3 regions of the Streptomyces sp. NPDC056231 genome follow, and region 3 is predicted to be linked to each of the others. Evidence: riboswitches for the same ligand, from Rfam matches in the RefSeq annotation. Region 3 holds a riboswitch; each other region holds the start of a gene.
The links. A riboswitch is a leader RNA that binds a small molecule or an ion and turns the genes downstream of it on or off. The one in region 3 is predicted to bind thiamine pyrophosphate.
Positions count from the first base shown of each region.

Region 1: it holds a riboswitch for thiamine pyrophosphate, as region 3 does, so the genes downstream of both, ACNPQM_RS29100 (thiamine ABC transporter substrate-binding protein) here and thiC (phosphomethylpyrimidine synthase ThiC) in region 3, are expected to answer to the same signal.
Region 2: it holds a riboswitch for thiamine pyrophosphate, as region 3 does, so the genes downstream of both, thiO (glycine oxidase ThiO) here and thiC (phosphomethylpyrimidine synthase ThiC) in region 3, are expected to answer to the same signal.

Region 1 is NZ_JBLVKW010000047.1:27,793-32,753, forward strand. Features, by position in the region: gene ACNPQM_RS29085 (hypothetical protein) at 1-200, opposite strand, end outside; gene ACNPQM_RS29090 (DUF6233 domain-containing protein) at 227-568, opposite strand; gene rlmN (23S rRNA (adenine(2503)-C(2))-methyltransferase RlmN) at 799-1,905, shown strand; TPP riboswitch at 1,947-2,063, shown strand; gene ACNPQM_RS29100 (thiamine ABC transporter substrate-binding protein) at 2,137-3,258, shown strand; gene ACNPQM_RS29105 (ABC transporter permease) at 3,375-4,961, shown strand, end outside.
Region 2 is NZ_JBLVKW010000084.1:13,827-18,787, forward strand. Features, by position in the region: gene ACNPQM_RS37060 (NAD(P)/FAD-dependent oxidoreductase) at 1-947, opposite strand, end outside; gene ACNPQM_RS37065 (hypothetical protein) at 976-1,317, opposite strand; TPP riboswitch at 1,425-1,537, shown strand; gene thiO (glycine oxidase ThiO) at 1,535-2,725, shown strand; gene thiS (sulfur carrier protein ThiS) at 2,722-2,940, shown strand; gene ACNPQM_RS37080 (thiazole synthase) at 2,943-3,737, shown strand; gene pknB (Stk1 family PASTA domain-containing Ser/Thr kinase) at 3,862-4,961, shown strand, end outside.
Region 3 is NZ_JBLVKW010000003.1:222,888-227,848, forward strand. Features, by position in the region: gene thiC (phosphomethylpyrimidine synthase ThiC) at 1-1,724, opposite strand, end outside; TPP riboswitch at 1,717-1,850, opposite strand; gene ACNPQM_RS04725 (YibE/F family protein) at 1,921-3,258, shown strand; gene ACNPQM_RS04730 (SsgA family sporulation/cell division regulator) at 3,340-3,777, opposite strand; gene ACNPQM_RS04735 (IclR family transcriptional regulator) at 3,879-4,649, opposite strand; gene ACNPQM_RS04740 (DUF5326 family protein) at 4,896-4,961, opposite strand, start outside.

The sequences.
Region 1 (4,961 bases), on a different contig from region 3:
TACTCGTGGGGGCGGCCGCCCTGCCATTGCACCCACTGTGGATCGTCCAGTACGTCACCGGCGTCGGGCAGGCCCGCGCGGCGCAGGAACTCGATCACGTCGTTGTCGCTGCGGGCGAGGCCTGCGACCTGGGCGCGGATCGTCACCCGTCGGCCACCGGTTCCGGCTGGGCGGTGGATGACGATGGGTGCTTCGCTCATGTCCTCAGGTTCTGATAGTCCGTGGTTCACAGCACTCCCAGCTCTCTGTCCGGCCGGCAGTACGGGCAGGCCGTGATGCCGTCTTCCGTGAGCGCACGCAGGGCCTGCTCCCGGGTCATCGGCTTGGTTCTCTTGCCGCCCATGCCGCAGTCGCCCGTGTGGACGGCGTCGGCATGGGACGTTCCGCCCGCGCGCTGCAGGGAGAGTTTCCAGTCGGGTGCCGGCGGCGGCAGGGTGCGTGCTGCCCGGGCGGCTGCGGCCTCGCGTTCTTCCAGCTCGGCGATCGTCCGATCGGTTCGGCCGAGCTGGTACGCGTGCCACTCTCGCACGATGCGCAGGCGATCCAGACGAGAGAGGTTTTCGGACACGTATTCGATTCTAGGTATCGGTGGGCCGCTGTGCGCGCACCCTCTCTCTCGTGTAATCGGTCACTGTCCCTCGGAATCGCTGGGCCGTCTCTGGGCCGTCTGTGGGCCGTCAAAGGGCCGCCGACGTCGACTAATGACGACCAGCGACGACCGGTCGTATATGCACCTCACCCCTCCTGACCTGGCGAAGGCCTCTGCGACCATGGCGTGTCTGCGACACTGGATGAACCATGCCTAAGCCCGGAGAACTCACTTTCGTCGCGCCCCGCGGAGCCAAGAAGCCGCCGCGGCACCTCGCCGACCTCACGCCCGCCGAGCGCAAGGAAGCCGTCGCCGCGATCGGCGAGAAGCCGTTCCGCGCGCAGCAGCTGTCGCAGCACTACTTCGCGCGGTACACGCACGACCCGGCCGAGTGGACCAACATCCCGGCCGGTTCACGGGACAAGCTCGCCGAGGCGATGTTCCCCGAGCTGATGTCTGTGGTCCGGCACATCAGCTGCGACGACGACACCACCCGTAAGACGCTGTGGAAGCTGCACGACGGGACCCTGGTCGAGTCCGTCCTGATGCGCTACCCGGAGCGGGTGACGATGTGCATCTCGTCGCAGGCCGGATGCGGGATGAACTGCCCGTTCTGCGCGACGGGGCAGGCCGGTCTGGACCGCAATCTGTCGACCGCCGAGATCGTCCACCAGATCGTGGACGGCATGCGTGCGCTGCGCGACGGGGAGGTTCCGGGCGGGCCCGCGCGGCTCTCCAACATCGTCTTCATGGGCATGGGTGAGCCGCTCGCCAACTACAAGAGGGTGGTCGGCGCGATTCGCCGGCTGACCGACCCGGAGCCGGACGGTCTCGGTCTTTCGCAGCGCGGCATCACGGTCTCCACCGTGGGCCTGGTGCCGGCCATGCTGCGCTTTGCCGACGAGGGCTTCAAGTGCCGTCTCGCCGTCTCGCTGCACGCGCCGGACGACGAGTTGCGGGACACGCTCGTGCCGGTGAACACGCGCTGGAAGGTACGCGAGGTGCTGGACGCGGCGTGGGAGTACGCGGAGAAGTCCGGCCGCCGGATCTCCATCGAGTACGCGCTGATCCGCGACATCAACGACCAGGCCTGGCGCGGTGACCTGCTCGGTCGGCTCCTCAAGGGCAAGCGCGTCCATGTCAACCTGATCCCGCTCAACCCGACGCCCGGCTCGAAGTGGACCGCTTCCCGCCCCGAGGACGAGAAGGCGTTCGTCGACGCGATCGCCTCCCACGGAGTGCCCGTGACCGTGCGGGACACCCGCGGCCAGGAGATCGACGGGGCCTGCGGGCAGCTGGCGGCATCCGAGCGCTGAGGCCGAAACGGCCCGTGTAACCTGGGCCGGAAATCAACTTCATATTCCGACAGGGGAGCGCCACAGCGCTGAGAGTGCGGCACCGAGGACAGGTTGGCCGCAGACCCTCTGAACCTCGCCCGGGTCATTCCGGGTAGGAAGTTCGGTCATCAACTCATGCTGTTGCGCCCTGCCCGCTTCTCCAAGGGCAGGGCCGCGTCTCTTCCTGGTCAAACCCAGGAGGAATTCATAATGAGCACCACCCGCACCACGCGTGGGACCAAGCAGCTCGCGGCAACGGCCCTTGCTGCCGCGCTCGGCGTCACGACACTTGCCGGCTGCGGCAGTTCCGACGACTCGGCATCAGGGGCCGGTGACACGAAGGGCTCCGGCTCCAAGACCGTGACGCTTGTCAGTCACGACTCGTTCAACGCCTCCAAGGACGTGCTGAAGGCGTTCACGAAGGAGACCGGCTACACGGTCAAGGTGCTGAAGAGCGGTGACGCAGGCACTGCCCTCAACCAGGAGATCCTGACCAAGGGTTCCCCGCGAGGCGATGTGTTCTTCGGCGTCGACAACACGCTGCTCTCCCGTGCCCTCGACAACGGGCTGTTCACCCCGTACGAGGCGAAGGGCATCGACCGGGTCGCGGCCGATACCCAACTGGACGCGGCCAAGCACCGGGTCACTCCGATCGACACCGGCGACATCTGCATCAACTACGACAAGAAGTACTTCGCCGACAAGAAGCTCGCACCGCCGAAGACCTTCGACGACTTGGCGAAGCCCGCGTACAAGAACCTTCTCGTCACCGAGAACGCCGCGACCTCGTCGCCCGGTCTCGGCTTCCTGCTCGGCACCGTCGCCACCTACGGCGAGAGCGGATACCAGGACTACTGGAAGAAGCTGAAGAGCAACGGCGTGAAGGTGGTCGACGGCTGGGAGCAGGCGTACAACGAGGAGTTCTCCGGGTCTGCGGGCGGCAAGAAGGCCAAGGCGGACCGGCCGCTCGTCGTCTCGTACGCCTCCAGCCCGCCGGTCGAGGTGCTCTACGCGAAGCCGCAGCCGAGCGAGGCTCCGACCGGGGTCGCGACCGGGACGTGCTTCCGTCAGATCGAGTTCGCCGGTCTGCTGAACGGCGCGAAGAACGAGGCGGGCGGCAAGGCGCTGCTGGACTTCCTGATCAGTAAGAAGTTCCAGGAGGACATGCCGCTCAACATGTTCGTGAGCCCCGTCACCAAGGACGCGAAGCTGCCGGAGCTCTTCACGGAGTTCGGCGCCACGGTCGACAGGCCCACCACCGTGGCCCCGGACGCCATCGCCAAGAACCGTGAGCAGTGGGTCCAGTCGTGGTCCTCGCTCGTAGTGAAGTAGCGAAGAGTCCCGTACGCGGTCCGGGCGCGGGCGGGAAGGGTTCGCCCGCCCGGTCCAGGCTCGCGGATCCCCGTCGCGCGGGGGCGTGGCGGGGAAGTGTGGTGCGGCTCGGTCTGATGGCCGTGCCCGTCGCGTTCTTCGCGCTGTTCTTCGCCTACCCCGTCGTCGCGATCGTCGGCCGCGGGCTGAAGGCCGACGGCACCTGGCAGTTCGGCCGGATCGGCGAGGTGCTGACCCGGCCGGACATCCTCGACGTCCTCTGGTTCACCACCTGGCAGGCCCTCGCGTCGACCGCGCTGACCCTGTTGATCGCGCTGCCCGGCGCGTATGTCTTCGCCCGCTTCGACTTCCCCGGCAAGCAGGTGCTGCGGGCGGTCGTCACCGTGCCGTTCGTCCTGCCGACCGTCGTCGTGGGGACGGCCTTCCTGGCGCTGCTGGGGCGCGGCGGTTTCCTCGACGAACTGGCGGGCGTGCGTCTCGACACCACGGTGTGGGCGATCCTGCTCGCCCATGTCTTCTTCAACTACGCGGTCGTCGTGCGGACCGTCGGCGGACTGTGGTCGCAGCTCGACCCGCGGCAGGAGGAGGCCGCCCGGGTGCTGGGCGCCGGGCGGTTCGCGGCGTGGCGGCGGGTCACTCTGCCGGCCCTCGCGCCCGCGGTGGCCGCCGCCGGGCTGATGGTCTTCCTCTTCACGTTCACCTCCTTCGGGGTCGTGCAGATCCTCGGCGGTCCGGGCTACTCCACGCTGGAGGTCGAGATCTACCGGCAGACCGCCCAGCTCCTCGACCTTCCGACGGCCGCCGTGCTGACACTGGTTCAGTTCGCTGCGGTCGGCGCGATCCTGGCCGTGCACGCGTGGACCGTGCGGCGCGGGGAAATGGCGCTGAAGCTGGTCGATCCGGCGCAGACCTCCCGCAGGCCGCGCGGTACCGGGCAGTGGGCGCTGCTCGGCGGGGTGCTGCTGACGGTCCTGGTGCTGATCCTGCTGCCGCTCGGCGTGCTGGTGGAACGTTCGCTGGACACCCCCGGCGGCTTCGGCTTCGGCTACTACCGCGCCCTGCAGTCCGCGGAGGCGAGCGGCAGCACGTTCCTGGTCGCGCCCCTCGAAGCGATCGGGAACTCACTGCAGTACGCGCTGGTCGCGACTGTGATCGCGCTGATCGTCGGCGGGCTCGCGGCGGCCGCGCTGACGCTCCCCCGGCCTCGAACAGACTCGGCCGGGGGAACCTCCCTGGCCGGGCGGCTGGTCCGGGGTTTCGACGCGCTGCTGATGCTGCCTCTCGGGGTGTCCGCCGTCACCGTCGGCTTCGGTTTTCTGATCACGCTGGACAGGCCCCCGCTGGACCTGCGGACATCGTGGATCCTGGTGCCGCTCGCCCAGGCGCTGGTCGGCGTTCCCTTTGTCGTACGGACGATGCTGCCGGTCCTGCGGGCGGTGGACGGGCGGCTCCGGGAGGCGGCGGCGGTGCTCGGGGCGTCGCCGCTGCGGGCCTGGCGCGAGGTCGATCTGCCGCTGGTGCGAAGAGCGGTGCTGGTCGCGGCGGGCTTCGCGTTCGCCGTGTCGCTCGGCGAGTTCGGGGCGACGGTGTTCATCGCGCGGCCCGACAACCCGACCCTGCCGGTGGCCGTGGCGCGGCTGCTCGGACGGTCCGGGGAGCTCAACTACGGGCAGGCGATGGCGCTCAGCACGATTCTGATGCTG
Region 2 (4,961 bases), on a different contig from region 3:
CCGGCGCCGATGATGTTGGCGGCGGCAGTCCGCGGCCCCTGGACGGCGTTGTCCCAGTGGTGGACGAGGAGGCGCGTGCCGTATCGCGCGGAGGGGAAGGAGGCGCAGTCCCCGACGGCGTACACATCGGGCAGCGAGGTTCGCAGCGCTTCGTCGGCGGTCACCGATCCGTCCGGTCCGAGCGCGATGCCGGAGCCTGCCAGCCAGGCGGTGGCAGGCCGGGCGCCGATCCCGACGACCACCGCTCCGGCCGCGAGTGCGCGGCCGTCGGCGAGGACCACCCGGCCGGGCTCGATGCGGGCCACCGGGACACCGGTGAGGAGTTCCGCGCCGCTCTCCCCGTACCAGCGGGCCATCGGAGCGACGACCTCGGCGGGCAGGACGCCCGCGAGCGGCCGGTCGGCGGCCTCGACGACGGTGACCTCGCAGCCCGCGGCGCGGGCCGCGGTGGCGAACTCGGCGCCGATCCATCCGGCGCCGACGACCACGACGGTGTGCTGCTCACCGAGGACCGGCCGCAGCCGTGCGGCGTCGTCGAGGGTGCGCAGCAGATGGACGCCGCGCACACCCTCGGAGCCCGGCAGCTCGACCGGTTCGGCGCCGGTGGCGATGACCAGGACGTCGTACGGGACGGGGCCCGTCGGGGTGTCCAGTTCGTGCGCCTCGGACCGGAGGCCGGTCACGTCGCGGCCCAGTTGCAGCTCGATGTCGAGCGCCTCGAAGTCGATGTCGAAGGCGGAGCCCTCGGCCTCGCCGAGCAGCACCGCCTTGGACAGCGGCGGCCGGTCGTAGGGCTGGTGCGGTTCGGCGCCGATCAGGGTGACCGGGCCGGTGAAGCCCTGTTCCCGCAGGGCCACCGCGGTCTGCACACCGGCCATGCCCGCACCGACGATGACGATGCGGCGCTCGGTCCGCCGGTCCGGCTGCTCAGTCTGCTGCTCGCTCACCTGTCCACCTTAAACACCTGACGATCCGTCAGCCAGACAGCTCCTCGACCACGCTCGTCCCGCTGCCCTCCTGCGACTCCCACTCCCACCGCTCCTCCAGCCGCACGCGGCCGTCGGCGAGGTCGACGACGGTGGAGAGGCAGTGTCCGGAGGATGTCGTTCCGTCCTGCTTCAACTGGACGTACCGGAAGTCGAGCCGATCGGCGGTCCTGGTGCCGACGAGATGGCCCCGGACCACGTCGCCGCCCGCGTACTCGGCCCAGATCCGGCCGCCCTCCTCGTGGTACGTGAAGCGGGTACGGGTGCCCACCTGGCCCGGCGCCTGGTCGGCGACCGGCGAGAGGACGAGTCCGTCGAGCGAACGGGCCACGGTGGCTGCTCCCTTACAAGGTCCGGGGGACGGGGTCCAGTGCCGTGACCGGCCATGTTTGCGCGACGGGGCAAAGCCTGCCGGGAGGGGCACTAGGGTGGCCACCGTAAGGCACTCGCGGGAGCCCGGACGCACCGGGCTGAGAGGGAGGCTGGGCGGCCTCCGACCGTACGAACCTGATCCGGGTCATGCCGGCGAAGGGAGGGGCTGGACGCCCATGCGTTCTTCCGGGAACACATCCGTATCCGCACAAGGGTCCGACGTCCTCGTCATCGGAGGCGGGATCATCGGTCTGGTGACCGCCTGGCGGTCTGCGCAGCGCGGTCTGCGCACCGCGGTCGTCGACCCCGAACCGGGCGGCGGGGCCGCCCAGGTCGCGGCCGGGATGCTCGCCGCCGTCACCGAACTCCACTACGGCGAGCAGATGCTGCTCGGCCTCACTACCGCGTCCGCCGCGCGCTACCCGGCCTTCGCGGCCGAACTGGAGGCGGCGAGCGGCCAGGACATCGGCTTCCGCGCCTGCGGCACCCTGGCGGTCGCCCTGGACTCCGACGACCGCGCCCATCTGCGGGAGCTGCACGCGCTGCAGCAGCGTTCGGGGCTGGAGTCTGAATGGCTCACCGGCCGTGAGTGCCGTCGGCTGGAGCCCATGCTGGCGCCGGGCGTGCGCGGCGGTCTGCGGGTCGACGGCGACCACCAGGTCGATCCCCGCCGGCTGGCCGCCGCTCTGCTGACGGCCTGCGAACGGGCTGGGGTGGTCTTCCACCGCGACTGGGCGGAACGCCTCGGGGTGGCACGGGACCGGGCCACCGGAGCCCTCCTCGCAGCCGGTACGGAGCTGGCCGCCGACCAGGTCGTACTCGCCTCGGGCAGCCTCAGCGGGCGGCTCGCCGGGCTGCCGGACGAGGTCGTTCCCCCGGTGCGGCCTGTGAAGGGACAGGTGCTCCGGCTGACCGTGCCCGCCGCTTACGCACCGTTCCTCACCCGCACCGTGCGGGCCGTGGTCCGGGGCGGCCATGTCTATCTCGTCCCGCGCGAGAACGGCGAGCTCGTCGTCGGCGCGACCAGCGAGGAGATGGGCTGGGACACCACCGTCACGGCGGGCGGGGTGTACGAGCTGTTGCGCGACGCCCACGAGCTGGTGCCCGGCATCACCGAACTACCGCTCGCCGAGACCCGGGCCGGCCTTCGCCCCGCCTCCCCCGACAACGCCCCGCTGCTCGGCCCCACCGCTCTGCCCGGCCTCCACCTCGCCACCGGCCATCACCGCAACGGCGTACTGCTCACCCCCGTCACGGGTGACGCGATGGCCGAGCTGCTGACCACCGGCGAGCTGCCCGCCGTGGCCCGCCCCTTCACCGCCGGACGATTCGCACCCGCCGCCGTACGTCAGGAGCAGCCCGCATGACCGACTCCCTTCCGCTCACCGTCTCCGTGAACGGCGATCCCCGTTCGATCGCCGCGGGCACCACCCTGGAGACCCTTGTGGCGACTCTCACCGCGGCGCCCTCCGGGGTCGCCGCGGCCCTCAACGAGACCGTCGTCCCGCGCAGCCGCTGGTCCGCCGCCACCCTCGCCGACGGCGACCGCGTCGAGGTCCTCACCGCGGTCCAGGGAGGCTGACCGTGTCCGACGATCTCTTCACCCTCGGCGGCACCACGTTCGGCTCCCGGCTGATCATGGGAACAGGCGGGGCGCCCAGTCTCGACGTGCTCGAACGCTCCCTGACGGCGTCCGGCACCGAGCTGACCACCGTCGCGATGCGCCGCCTCGACCCGACCGTGCAGGGCTCGATCCTCTCCGTCCTCGAACGCCTCTCGATCCGCGTCCTGCCGAACACGGCGGGCTGCTTCACCGCGGGCGAGGCCGTGCTGACCGCCCGGCTGGCCCGCGAGGCACTGGGCACCGACTGGATCAAGCTGGAGGTCGTGGCCGACGAGCGGACTCTGCTGCCCGACCCGATCGAGCTGCTGGACTCCGCGGAGACCCTGGTGGACGACGGGTTCACCGTCCTGCCGTACACCAGCGACGACCCGGTGCTCGCCCGGAAACTGGAGGACGTGGGATGCGCGGCGATCATGCCGCTCGGCTCCCCCATCGGCTCCGGGCTCGGCATCCGCAATCCGCACAACTTCCAGCTGATCGTCGAGCAGGCCCGGGTTCCGGTCATTCTCGACGCGGGCGCCGGGACCGCCTCGGACGCGGCCCTCGCGATGGAGCTGGGGTGCGCGGCGGTGATGCTGGCGTCGGCGGTGACCCGGGCGCAGGAGCCCGAGCTGATGGCGGCGGCGATGCGGCACGCGGTGGACGGCGGACGGCTGGCGTACCGCGCTGGCCGGATCCCGCGTCGCCACTTCGCCGAGCCCTCCTCACCAGCGGAGGGGCGGGCGGTGCTGGACCCGGAGCGGCCGGCGTTCTGAGCGCGCGTCCGCCGGGTCCGTACGCTGCTGAAGCGCATGTCCCTGTCACGGCTCGGCTGCAGTGAGGACCCGGGATCGCCCCGGCCCGTCGGTCGTGTCCGCGGTGGCTCGTAGACTCGGCTGCGTGGATAAAACCCTCCAGGACCCGCTTGTCGGGCAGCTCCTCGACGGCCGTTACCGCGTCGATGCCCGCATCGCCGTGGGCGGGATGGCCACGGTCTACCGGGCCATGGACACCCGGCTCGACCGGGTACTCGCCCTCAAGGTGATGCACCCGGCGCTCGCGACCGACGCCTCGTTCGTCGAGCGCTTCATCCGCGAGGCAAAGTCGGTGGCCAGGCTCGCCCACCCCAATGTGGTCGCGGTCTTCGACCAGGGCGCCCAGGGGGCGTACGTCTACCTGGCGATGGAGTACGTCGCAGGCTGCACGCTGCGCGACGTCCTGCGCGAGCGCGGCGCCCTGCAGCCGCGCGCCGCCCTGGACATCCTGGAGCCGGTCCTCGCCGCACTCGGTGCCGCACACCGGGCGGGGTTCGTGCACCGCGACATGAAGCCGGAGAACGTCCTGATCGGGGACGACGGCCGGGTGAAGGTCGCGGATTTCGGCCTCGTACGGGCTGTGGGCGCGGTCACGAACACCACCGGTTCCGTCCTGGGCACCGTCTCCTACCTCGCCCCCGAGCAGATCGAGCACGGCACGGCGGACACCCGCGCCGATGTGTACGCCTGCGGTGTCGTGCTGTACGAGATGCTGACGGGCGCCAAGCCGCACACCGGCGACTCCCCCGCCCAGGTCATCTACCAGCACCTCAACGAGGACGTCCCGGCCCCCTCGGCCGTCGTCCCCGGGCTCGCGGTCGAGCTGGACCGCCTGGTCGCGAGCGCCACCGCCCGTGACCCCGAGAGCCGCCCGTTGGACGCGGTGGCCCTGCTGGCCGAGGCCCGCACCGCGCGCGCCGCGCTCACCGACGAACAACTGGACGCCGTACCGCCGCAGTCCCTCGCCGAGGTGCACGACGGCGCCGAGGACCGCACGAGTGTGATCCCCCGGGTACTCCCGGACGGTCAGGGCACGGCCCACCACACCAGCCGGCTGGAGATGCCCCCGCCGCTGCCGCCCGAGCAGGCCCGACGCGGGCCGCGGCGCGGAATGCTTGCCGCGATCATCGCCGTGCTGCTGGTGCTCGGGGCCGGTGCCGGTGTCTGGTACATCAACTCGGGACA
Region 3 (4,961 bases):
CCCTCGGCGATCTCGGCCTCGGTCGCCGCGGGCTCGTCGCCGCCGAACTGCTCCGAGATGCTTCGGCTGATCTTCATCGAGCAGAACTTCGGGCCGCACATCGAGCAGAAGTGGGCCGTCTTCGCCGGCTCGGCCGGCAGCGTCTCGTCGTGGAACTCCCGCGCCGTGTCCGGGTCGAGTGCCAGGTTGAACTGGTCCTCCCAGCGGAACTCGAACCGCGCGTCCGACAGTGCGTCGTCCCAGTCCCGCGCCCCTGGATGTCCCTTGGCGAGGTCCGCAGCATGGGCCGCGATCTTGTAGGTGATGACGCCCGTCTTCACGTCGTCCCGGTTGGGCAGGCCCAGGTGCTCCTTGGGCGTGACGTAACAGAGCATCGCCGTCCCCCACCAAGCGATCATCGCGGCGCCGATGCCCGAGGTGATGTGGTCGTACGCCGGGGCGATATCGGTGGTCAGCGGGCCGAGCGTGTAGAACGGCGCCTCCTCGCAGATCTCCTGCTGGAGGTCGATGTTCTCCTTGATCTTGTGCATCGGGACATGGCCCGGGCCCTCGATCATGGTCTGGACACCGAACCGCTTGGCGACCGAGTTGAGCTCGCCCAGCGTACGCAGTTCGGCGAACTGCGCCTCGTCGTTGGCGTCGGCGATCGAGCCGGGGCGCAGTCCGTCGCCCAGCGAGTACGTCACGTCGTACGTCGCGAGGAGCTCGCAGAGCTCCTCGAAGTTCTCGTACAGGAACGATTCCTTGTGGTGCGCCAGGCACCACGCGGCCATGATCGACCCACCGCGGGAGACGATCCCGGTCTTGCGCCGGGCGGTGAGCGGGACATAGGGCAGCCGCACGCCGGCATGGACCGTCATGTAGTCGACGCCCTGCTCGGCCTGCTCGATCACAGTGTCCTTGTAGATCTCCCACGTCAGCTCCTCCGCCCTGCCGTCGACCTTTTCGAGGGCCTGGTAGAGGGGCACGGTGCCGATCGGCACGGGGGAGTTGCGCAGCACCCACTCACGGGTGGTGTGAATGTTGCGGCCGGTGGAGAGATCCATGACCGTGTCGGCGCCCCACCGCGTCGCCCAGGTCATCTTCTCGACCTCCTCCTCGATGGAGGAAGTGACCGCGGAGTTGCCGATGTTGGCGTTGACCTTCACCAAGAACCGCTTGCCGATGATCATCGGCTCGGTCTCCGGGTGGTTGACGTTGGCCGGCAGGACCGCCCGGCCGGCGGCGATCTCCTCGCGTACGACCTCGGGTTCGACGTTCTCCCGGATCGCCACGTACTCCATCTCCGGGGTGATCTCGCCCCGGCGGGCGTATGTGAGCTGGGTGACGGGCCGCCCGTCGCGGCTGCGGCGCGGACGGCGCGGACGGCCGGGGAAGACGGCGTCGAGGTTGCGCAGTCCGCCGCGCGGCGAGGTGTGCACCAGCCCGTCGTCCTCGGGGCGGACGGGGCGGCCCACGTACTCCTCGGTGTCGCCGCGGGCGGTGATCCAGTTCTCCCGCAGGGGTGCGAGACCGCGCCGTACGTCGGTTTCGGTGGCGGGATCGGTGTACGGCCCCGACGTGTCGTACAGCGTCACGTCCTTGCCGTTGGTGAGGTGCACCTTTCGGACCGGCACCTGGAGGTCCGGGCGCGAGCCCTGGACGTATCCCTTGTGCCAGCCGATGGACGTGCCGGCCTCGTCGCTCTGGTTCGAGGCAGGCGTGCGTGCGTCCGATGTGGTCATGAGACCTACTCCCTACGCCGGCATTACCCGGTAACAGGTTCGGCGGTCGGCGCAGCCTGTCCCGTACGGATGTACGGATATCAGCGCCCTCTCAGCCCGGTGCTCCGAGCTCCCGCGTGTGCAAAGGTGCCACCACGCTAGCGCCTGTTCCGGCGTGCTGGACAGAGGGCCTGTTCCTTCTTGCGATGATCGACCGGTGACATCCCTCCAGAGCGCCCCCGGATCGCAGGACCATCAGCACGGGCATTCGCACAGCCACGGCCCTGCTGCGCCGGTCTCCACACATCTGCGCAAGGTCATCGCGGGTGTGCTGATCCCGTTCGCCACCGCGGTCGTCGTCGGCCTGGTGGTTCTCTGGCCGGGCGGTGCGCCCGCGCACGAGCGCACCGGTGTCGGTTTCGACCGGCAGACCCAGCAGGGCAAGGTGGTGAACGTCGACAAGGTCGACTGCAAGGACGTGAATGCCGCACAGACGCCGGTCACGGGCGGCACCACGACGCCATCTAAGGACGCGGGCGCCGGTCAGGAACCGGGGCTGTGCGAGAAGGCCACGGTCGAGGTGACGACCGGGCACGACAAGGGGCGCACGTTCGTCGAGATCGTTCAGCCCGACGCCCCTCGGCAGTTGGGCCAGGGTCAGGGCGTGGTTGTGGCGTACGCCCCCGACGCACCCCATGACCTGCAGTACTCCGTGACGGACGTGAACCGGACGTTCCCGATGGCTCTGCTGGCCGGGATCTTCGCTCTCGCCGTGGTCGTCGTCGGCAGAATGCGCGGGTTGATGGCGCTGGTCGCGCTCGCGGTGTCGTTCGCCGTACTGACCCTGTTCATCCTCCCCGCGATCCTTCAGGGGTCGAATCCGCTGCTCGTCGCGGTCGTCGGGGCCAGCGCGATCATGCTCATCGCGCTCTACATGTGCCATGGCCTGACCGCACGTACCTCGGTCGCGGTCATCGGCACCCTGATCTCACTGCTGCTGATCGGGCTGCTCGGTTCGCTCTTCATCGGCTGGGCGAGCCTGACGGGGAACACCGACGACAGCACCGGTCTGATCCACGGCCTCTACCCCCACATCGACATGAGCGGCCTGCTGCTGGCCGGCGTCATCATCGGTTCGCTCGGTGTGCTCGACGACGTGACGGTCACCCAGACGTCGGCGGTCTGGGAGCTGCACCAGGCGGACCCGACCATGGGTGCGCGAAAGCTGTACCGGGCAGGGATCAGGATCGGTCGCGACCATATCGCCTCGGTGGTCAATACGCTGGTGCTCGCCTACGCAGGCGCCGCGCTTCCCTTGCTGCTGCTGTTCTCGATCGCGCAGAGCGGTGTGGGGACGGTGGCCACGAGCGAGCTCGTGGCGGAGGAGATCGTCCGGACGCTGGTCGGCTCGATCGGACTCGTCGCCTCGGTGCCGGTGACGACGGTGCTCGCGGCGCTGGTGGTGTCCGCGGACCGCACAGGGCTCGGCGCGGAAGCAGGAGCTTCGGCACCCGTACGGGGCGGGAGGGGCCGACGTCGCAGGGCGAGGCATTGAGCACCTCGACGCGGAGCACATATCACCCGTTCGGCGGATACGGCGTTCGATCGGCCGGTAGGCCGTCCGCGCAGTTCTTCCTCAGCCGGCGTTCTGTTCCTTGGCCAGGATCCGGCCCAGCGCCTCTTCCAGGCTGCCCTCGAAGTCACTCAGCGTGCACTCCTGCCCGAGGGGCACGAGCTTGTCCGTGCGGTCGAGAAACGCGACGAGTGGCGCTGTACCGGCCCTGAACAGGGCGCGATCCGCCCCGACCTGCAGTCGGATGTGTACGTCGGAGAGTCCCTCGGGCTCCGTGGGACTGATGTGCACATCGCCGTCGCCGCTGGGGCTGTTGAGGCCGTCCAGCAGCAGCTCACGACCGAAAGCCCAGGTGACGGGGGCGTCGCCGGGCAGATGGAAGGTCATCCGGATCGCATACGGATCGCACACCTCGTACCGGAGTTCCACCGGGATACGAAATGAGAGCTCCTCGGAAACGAGAAAGCTCATCATGACCTCAGCTTGAACCGACTCGCGCATCGTCCAACCCCGCAGTAGTTGAATCTGGCCAGGAATGATCCCCCATGGCCCTATTGACGCCATCGTGGTGCACGCGATAGCAGATCACAAGGAGTGATTTTTCAGATACTGATAGAGAACACGAACGAGCGCAAGAGGCTTGCCACTTCGCCTCGTAGTCGTTCGACTGCGGGGAGCAATCGATCTTCCTGCTCGAGAGGCATGGAAATCGCCATGGCGGCCGCAGTGAACCCGGCCGTGATCGGGATGGCCGCACAGACCGTCCCGAGGGCGTACTCCTGTCGTTCGATGACAGGCTTCATCCGCTCCAACGACCTCAACCGTTCAAGAAGCGCCGCTCGGTCCCGCACCGAATAGCGGGTCAGAGGCCGCACAGGGTGACGGTCCAGATGGTCCTCACGGGCCTTCTCGTCGAGCTGGCTGAGCAGACACTGACCGAGCGCATGGGCATGCCCGGTCTCCCGGAACGAGGCCCACTCGTCCACCGCGGGAGCCGCGGGGGTGTCAGCAACCGCGATGAGTTCGATCTCGCCGTCGCGGTAGACGGCGCAGTAGACCGGCGCACCGATGATGTCGCGCCAGCGGGCCAGCGACTGGGTCATTCTGCTGCGACGATTCTGCAGACAGCCGTCGTCGACAAGCCTCTCTGCGGCAGTACCGAAGAGGAAAACACCGTTCGCGCGGCGCAGGTAGCCCTCATGAGTGAGGGTGCGCAGCAGGTGATAGGCGGTAGGAAGGGGAAGTCCCGCTTCCCGTGCGAGCTGCTTCGCGGGCGCCCCGTCCCGATGGGCGCCCACAGCCTCCAACAGCCTCAACGCCCGCTGAACCGAACCGATCAACGTCGGAACAGCGGCGCTCGATGCCGTGGTCAAAAGTCACCCCCAGGCATGGCGACGGGCGGTCGGCCCGTCCGTGGGGGCCGCCCCCACGGTCCTGCCGCAAACCTGAGGTCCGGAGACCGGACGTATGCACAAACCACTGGGCACAGCGGTGACGGACAGTTGATTCCCAGGCGGCGGCAGCGGACTGTCACTGTATAGGCCGCATAAGCAGAGGGCGCCGTTTCGTCCTGCGCTTAGCTCAGCTGGGCTAATTGCCCGACTGGTGACCGCCCGCCGCTACCAGTCGCCGCGCGAGGACGAGGAAGACATGAACTTCCGTACGACGAAAACGAGGCCACCGAC